Regions from separate parts of the Spirillospora sp. NPDC048911 genome, predicted to be linked through region 2. Evidence: riboswitches for the same ligand, from Rfam matches in the RefSeq annotation. Region 2 holds a riboswitch; the other holds the start of a gene.
What was found. A riboswitch is a leader RNA that binds a small molecule or an ion and turns the genes downstream of it on or off. The one in region 2 is predicted to bind cobalamin.
Positions count from the first base shown of each region.

Region 1: another riboswitch for cobalamin. It lies ahead of ACGFNU_RS08800 (CbtB-domain containing protein); the one in region 2 lies ahead of cobN (cobaltochelatase subunit CobN).

Region 1 is NZ_JBICUD010000002.1:358,172-361,371, reverse strand. Features, by position in the region: gene ACGFNU_RS08810 (branched-chain amino acid aminotransferase) at 1-190, opposite strand, end outside; gene ACGFNU_RS08805 (3-isopropylmalate dehydrogenase) at 365-1,420, opposite strand; cobalamin riboswitch at 1,535-1,681, shown strand; gene ACGFNU_RS08800 (CbtB-domain containing protein) at 1,711-1,935, shown strand; gene ACGFNU_RS08795 (CbtA family protein) at 1,935-2,723, shown strand; gene ACGFNU_RS08790 ((2Fe-2S)-binding protein) at 2,666-3,200, opposite strand, start outside.
Region 2 is NZ_JBICUD010000007.1:318,136-321,335, reverse strand. Features, by position in the region: gene lanL (class IV lanthionine synthetase LanL) at 1-1,267, shown strand, start outside; gene ACGFNU_RS31025 (hypothetical protein) at 1,303-1,665, shown strand; cobalamin riboswitch at 1,677-1,834, shown strand; gene cobN (cobaltochelatase subunit CobN) at 1,891-3,200, shown strand, end outside.

The DNA.
Region 1 (3,200 bases), on a different contig from region 2:
GGTCCATCGGGATCGGGCCGTAGGGCTCCAGGCGGGCGTCGTACCAGCCCTTGCCCTCCTGGTAACGGATCATGATCATGTGATCCGTGAAGTGCACACCCCACCCCGGATCGGCCAGGATGCGCTCGCGCTCGGCGGCCGGGGTCGGCTGCCCGGTCAGGTTGATCTCGAAGTCCAGGGTGCTGCTCATCGTCTCGGTCCTCTCCCGGATCGCCGCCGCGGCCCCATCGCCGCCCGGCATTCCCTTATGCCCATTGTCGTACTTCGTCCGAGTGCTACTCCTTGATCACGGTGCGCACGAAAAAATCCGGGCGCGCCGCGAGGCACGCCCGGAGTTCGCTCTGGTGACCAGAGAGGCGCGCCCCTAGCCGGATACTCGCTTCGCGATCGCGTCGCCGATCTGCGACGTGGACCGGGCGCCCAGGCCCGGGCGCTCCAGCAGGTCATCGGCGACGGCCTGCTCGACGCGCCGTGCGGCCTCGGCGGCACCGAGGTGGTCGAGCAGCATGACGACGGACAGGATCGTAGCGGTCGGGTCGGCCTTGCCCTGGCCCGCGATGTCGGGGGCGCTGCCGTGCACCGGCTCGAACATCGAGGGGGCGGCGCCGGTCGGGTTGATGTTGCCTGAGGCGGCCAGCCCGATGCCGCCGGCGACCGCCGCGCCGAGGTCGGTGATGATGTCGCCGAAGAGGTTGTCGGTGACGACCACGTCGAAGCGCTGCGGCTGGTTGACGAAGAACATCGTGGCCGCGTCGACGTGGCAGTAGTCGGTCTCGACGTCGGGGAACTCGGCCGCGAGCTCCTTGAGGTAGCGCTGGTAGAGCCCGGCGGCGAAGGTCAGCACGTTGTCCTTGTGGACGAGCGTGAGCTTCTTGCGGGGCCTGGCGGCGGCCTGCTCGAACGCGTAGCGGATGATCCGCTCGACGCCGTACGCGGTGTTGACGCTCTCCTGCGTGGCGACCTCGTGGTCGGTGCCCTTGCGGAGCACACCGCCGACGCCGGTGTAGGGGCCCTCGGTGCCCTCGCGGACGACGACCATGTCGATGTCCTCGGGCCGCACGCCCGCCAGCGGGGTCGCGGCGCCCGGCAGGAGCTTGACCGGCCGCAGGTTGACGTAGTGGTCGAGCTCGAAGCGGGCCCGCAGCAGCAGCCCGCGCTCCAGCGTCCCGCTGGGCACGCTCGGGTCGCCGATGGCGCCGAGCAGGATGACGTCCTGGCCCCGCAGTTCGTCGAGCACCGAGTCGGGCAGCACCTCGCCGGTCCGGTGCCAGCGGGCGGCGCCCAGGTCGTAGCGGGTCTGCTCGAACGCCAGGCCGGACGCGGGGGCGACGGCCTCCAGGACCTTGAGCCCCTCGGCGACGACCTCCGGGCCGATCCCGTCACCCGGGATGACGGCCAGCCGAATGTTGCGGGAAACCATGCGCGCACTCTACCCCAACGTCTCAGCTCGTGAGCACCGGTCTCACCATCCGAGATCACCATCTCGTCCGGCCTGGACTGTCACCCGATGGGGCTACTTGACGCGGTGCCCATGCGAAGTGGACGCTCAGCAGGACAAGTTCACATCGAGGCGGCAGTGCGCAGGAACCTGGTGCGATTCCAGGACGGTCCCGCCACTGTGTCCGGTCGGCCCGCCAAGGCTCCCGGAAGTCAGGAACTGTCCTGCCGTCCTCCCGTCACCGGGGCGAGTGCACCCCGTGAGGAGATCCCATGGCCCAGTCAACCGTGCCGTCGGCGCAGGTCCAGGAGCTGCCTGTCCCGCTGCGCGTCCCCGTCCGCGAGATCCTGCCCTGGGCGGTCCTCGCCGCCGTCCTCGGCCTCCTGCTGCTCTACTTCGTCGGCGCCGAGCAGGGCGCCACCTCCCTGTTCAGCGGCACCTGGGTGCACGAGTTCACGCACGACGGCCGGCACCTGCTCGGGTTCCCCTGCCACTGATGATGCGCTCCCTTCTCATCCGCGGCATGCTCGCCGGGATCGCCGCGGCGGCGCTCGCGCTCGTGATCGCCTGGATCTACGGCGAACCCCAGGTGGGGCACGCCATCTCCTTCGAGGAGGCCCGGGCGGCCACGCACCATCACGGTGGTGAGGCGGCCGAGGCCGAGGTCGTCAGCCGTACCGCCCAGAAGACGGCCGGTCTGATCACCGCGATGGTGGTCTACGGCGTGGCGGTCGGCGGCCTCTTCGCCATCGCGTTCGCGTTCGCCTACGGCCGGATCGGGGCGATCGACGCCCGCGCCACGGCGGCGCTGGTCGCCCTCGGCGGCTTCGTGGCGGTGGTGGTCGTGCCGTTCCTGAAGTACCCGCCGACACCCCCGGCGGTCGGCAATCCGGACACGATCGGCAGCCGGACGACGCTCTACTTCGGCATGGTGGCGCTCGGCCTCCTGGGCACCGCCGCCGCGGTGATCGTGCAGCGCCGGTTGCTGCCCAGGCTCGGGGCGTGGAACGCGACGATCGTGGCCGCGGTGGGCTTCGCCGTCGTCGTCGGGATCGTCCACCGGTTCACGCCCGAGCCCGACGCGGTCGCGGACGGCTTCCCGGCCACCGTGCTGTGGGACTTCCGGATCGCCTCGCTGGGAATCCAGGTGGTGCTCTGGGCGACGTTGGGCCTGCTCTTCGGGGCCCTCACAGAACGAGCCTTCCGCACACACCAGGCCGAACCGGCTCAGCGGGTCAGCAGTACGCAGTCGCCGCACATCTCGCCACCGGGCGGGACGCGGTAGTAGAGGCAGCAGCTGCGCCGCACGAAGCCCCGGCCCTGTTCGAACGAGCCCGTGCCGGTGAGCGGGCCACGGGAGAACAGGTCCCGTACAAGGGTGTTCAGCGGCGCGGCCAGGTCCGGCCGGAGGGTTCCAGCGCGGAGCGTTCCGGCCAGGGCCGACGCCGCGTTCCCCCAGAGCAGGCCGTCGGCCAGGCGTACGACCTGGAGGATCGTGTCGCGCAAGGGTTGCAGTTGGCCGGTCACCACCGTCTCGTAGAGGCGGTCGGCCGAGCCCGGCCATCCCGAGGGCTCTGCGAGCCAGAGCGCGATCGGCGCGCCGGGCGCCCATCGCCAGTGCAGGCTGGACAGGTCCGGAACGACGCCGAGCGCGGCGGCCGCCACCGTGGGCGACCACAGGCGGGACGCCAGGCCCTGGAAGAGGATCGAGGCCGCCACGCGCCGCTCGCCGGTGCCGAGCCGCTGGGCGTACGCGTCGACG
Region 2 (3,200 bases):
CACGATCGGCCTCCTGCCCCGGCTGCTCAGCCTGGATCCGGCGGAACGCACGCAGGCCGCCGCCGACATCCGCGCCGGTCACCACGTTCGATCAGAGCCACCGGCATCGACGCCGCGGCCGAGCCCGCCGAGGCTGACCGGGAGCCTGCTGGCGGCCGTCCTCAAGCACACCACCCGCGAGTGCGTGCTCTTCGCGGAAAAGACGATGGACACCCCGGCCGAGCGCCGGTCGAGCCCGCCCGTCACCAACGTGTACGCGGGCACGGCGGGGGTCGGCATGGAGCTGCTCCAGCACGCGGAAGGCCAGGCGATCGGCGCCGACCTCGCCCGCTGGACGGTGGAGAACACGCCGCCCGCCGCCCTTCCCGCGGCCCTCTACTTCGGCCGCACCGGCACGGCGATCTTCCTGGCCGCGAGCCAGGTGGCCGCCGTGGCGCCCGTCCGGCTGACCGGGAACGAACGCGCCGATCAGGCGCACGGGCTCGCGGGCATCGGCACCGGCCACCTGGTCCTCGCTGCCCAGGTCCCCGACGATCCCGCCCATCTGGACCTGGCCGCCGAGTGCGCCCGGCGGCTGATCGCCGGGGAGGTGGCCGAGCCCGACGAATCGGTGGCGATCGAGCAGCCCGGATCCGGCGTCGCCGTGGACACCGCGTTCGCCCACGGCGCGGCGGGCGTTGCCGACTTCCTGCTCGCCTACCACGAGGCCACCGGCGACGTCGCGGCCGGAACGGCGGCCGAGGAACGTTTCGCCGCGCTCGCCAAGGCGGCCGCTTCGCTGATCGGCGACCTGGACGGCCCGGAGGCCCGCCCGATGGGCGCGTCCTGGTGCCAGGGAATGTCGGGGATCGTCAGCGCCCTGCTCCACGCGGCCCGCGCGTACGACGACGAGACGTACCTGTCGCTCGCCGAACGCGGCGCCCGCGCCTGCCTCACGGTCGCGCCCGGAGCCTGGGTGACCTCGCAGTGCTGCGGGCTGGCAGGGATGGGCGAGGCGCTCATCGACACCGCCATGACGACCGGGAACGACGCGTACTGGCAGAGTGCGGAAGAGATCGCCGAGTTGATGCTCGTCCGCAGTGGAGGACCGGCCGGAAAGCCGATCTTCCCCGGGAACGATCTCGACACCCAGGGCTTCACCTGGGGCACGGGCACCGCAGGGGTCCTGTCGTTCCTGCGCCGGCTCGACCGCCGCGGCGGCACCCGCCTCTGGACCGCCACACGCCCGTTCACCCGCACGGGGGAACGCACCGGCCCGCGCGGGTGATCATCTCACCGCGCGGGCCGACGATCGTGGTGGGCATGACCGAAACACCTGCTCCGGGCCGGCTCCGTTCCGCCTGGGCCGCCGCCCACGTCCGCGCCGACGGCGTACCGAACTGGGCCTGGACCGCCGCGCTGGCCGTGCCCCTCACCGTCCTCCCGTCCAGCGTCTGGCGGATCGCCATCGGCACCTTCCACCTGCCGATCGGCGAGGGCGACCAGGGCGACGGAGACCTTCCGTCGTGGCTGCCCGGCGAGGTGTACGTGGTGCTGCTCTCGCTCGTCTCGGAACTCCTGGCGTTCACCGCGGTCGGGCTGGTCGCCACGTGGGGCGAGACGTTCCCCCGCTGGATCCCGGGCCTGCGCGGCCGCCGCGTACCGACCCTCGCCGACGTAGACTGAGCGCGCGACGGTGAGGGAGGAACCCGGTGCGGCCGTGCCGACTTTGTTCGGCTCCGCCAAATCCGGGGCTGTCCCGCAACTGTGACCGGGGAGCCCGCCCCCACGCACGGCCACGGCGGTGACGCTGGAAGGCCGGGGGCGCGGTGGTGATCCGGGAGCCAGGAGACTCCCGGCCGGCGCGTACCTTCCCCTAGCCGGGGCGCGGACCCCGGAGGAGGCTTGCCGATGCGTGCCCTGCTGCTGTCCACCGCCGACACCGAGCTCCTCGCCGCGGCCGACGCGGGGTTCGCGACCGCCAATCCGGTGCGGGTCGACGAGCCCGATCTGGAGGGCGTCGATCTGGTGGTCGTCCGGTTGCTGGGCGGGCGCAAGACCTGGCCGGAGGGCGTGGAACGGCTGCGTGGCAGTGGGCTGCCGGTCGTCTTCCTCGGGGGCGAGGCCGACCCGGACGCTGAGTTGATGGCGTTGTCGACCGTTCCGGCGGGGGTGGCGGCGGAGGCCCTGGATTACCTGCGGGAGGGCGGGGTCGCCAACCTGCGGGAGCTGGCACGTTTCCTGTCCGACACGGTGCTTTTGACGGGTGAGGGGTTCGCGCCGCCGGTCTCCATGCCGTCGTACGGGGTTCACGGGCGTTACGGGGTGGAGTCTGGGCGGCCCACCGTCGGCGTTGTCTTCTACCGGGCCCATGAGCTGTCGGGCAATACGGCGTTCATCGACTCGTTGTGCGAGCAGATCGAGGCGCACGGGGCGAACGCGCTGCCCGTCTTCTGCGGATCGTTGCGGGGTGTGGACGAAGGCCTGCTGGAACTGCTGGGCGGGGCGGACGCGCTGATCACCACCGTGCTGGCGGCGGGCGGGTCGGCGGAGGACGGGTGGGACGCGGGAGCGCTCGCCGGCCTGGACGTCCCGGTGATCCAGGGGCTGTGCCTGACCTCTTCGCGGGCGGCCTGGGAGGAGTCGGACGCGGCGCTGTCGCCGATGGACGCGGCCATGCAGGTCGCGATCCCCGAGTTCGACGGGCGGCTGATCTCGGTGCCGTTCTCGTTCAAGGAGGAGGGGCGCGACGGGATCCCCGTGTACGTGGCGGATCCCGAACGGGCGGCGCGGGTGGCGGGGATCGCCGTCCGGCACGCGCGGCTGCGGCATGTCCCGAACGCGGAGAAGAAGGTCGCGCTGGTGCTGTCGTCCTACCCGACCAAGCACTCCCGCGTCGGCAACGCGGTCGGGCTCGACACGCCCACCTCCGCCGTACGGATGTTGCGGCAGATGGCGGAGGCGGGATACCGGCTGGGCGACGACGCCTCTCTGTGGGCCGACGCCGACAACGGGGACGCGCTGATCCATGCGCTGATCGCGGCCGGTGGGCACGATGTGGAGTGGCTCACCGAGGACCAGTTGCGGCAGGCCCCGGCGCGCACCTCGCTGGCGGCGTACGAGGCGTGGTTCGCGGAGGTGCCGGAGTCCTTGCGGGAGGGGGTGCGGCGGCACTGGGGCGACCCGCCCGGCGAGCTCTACGTGGACGGCGACGACATCGT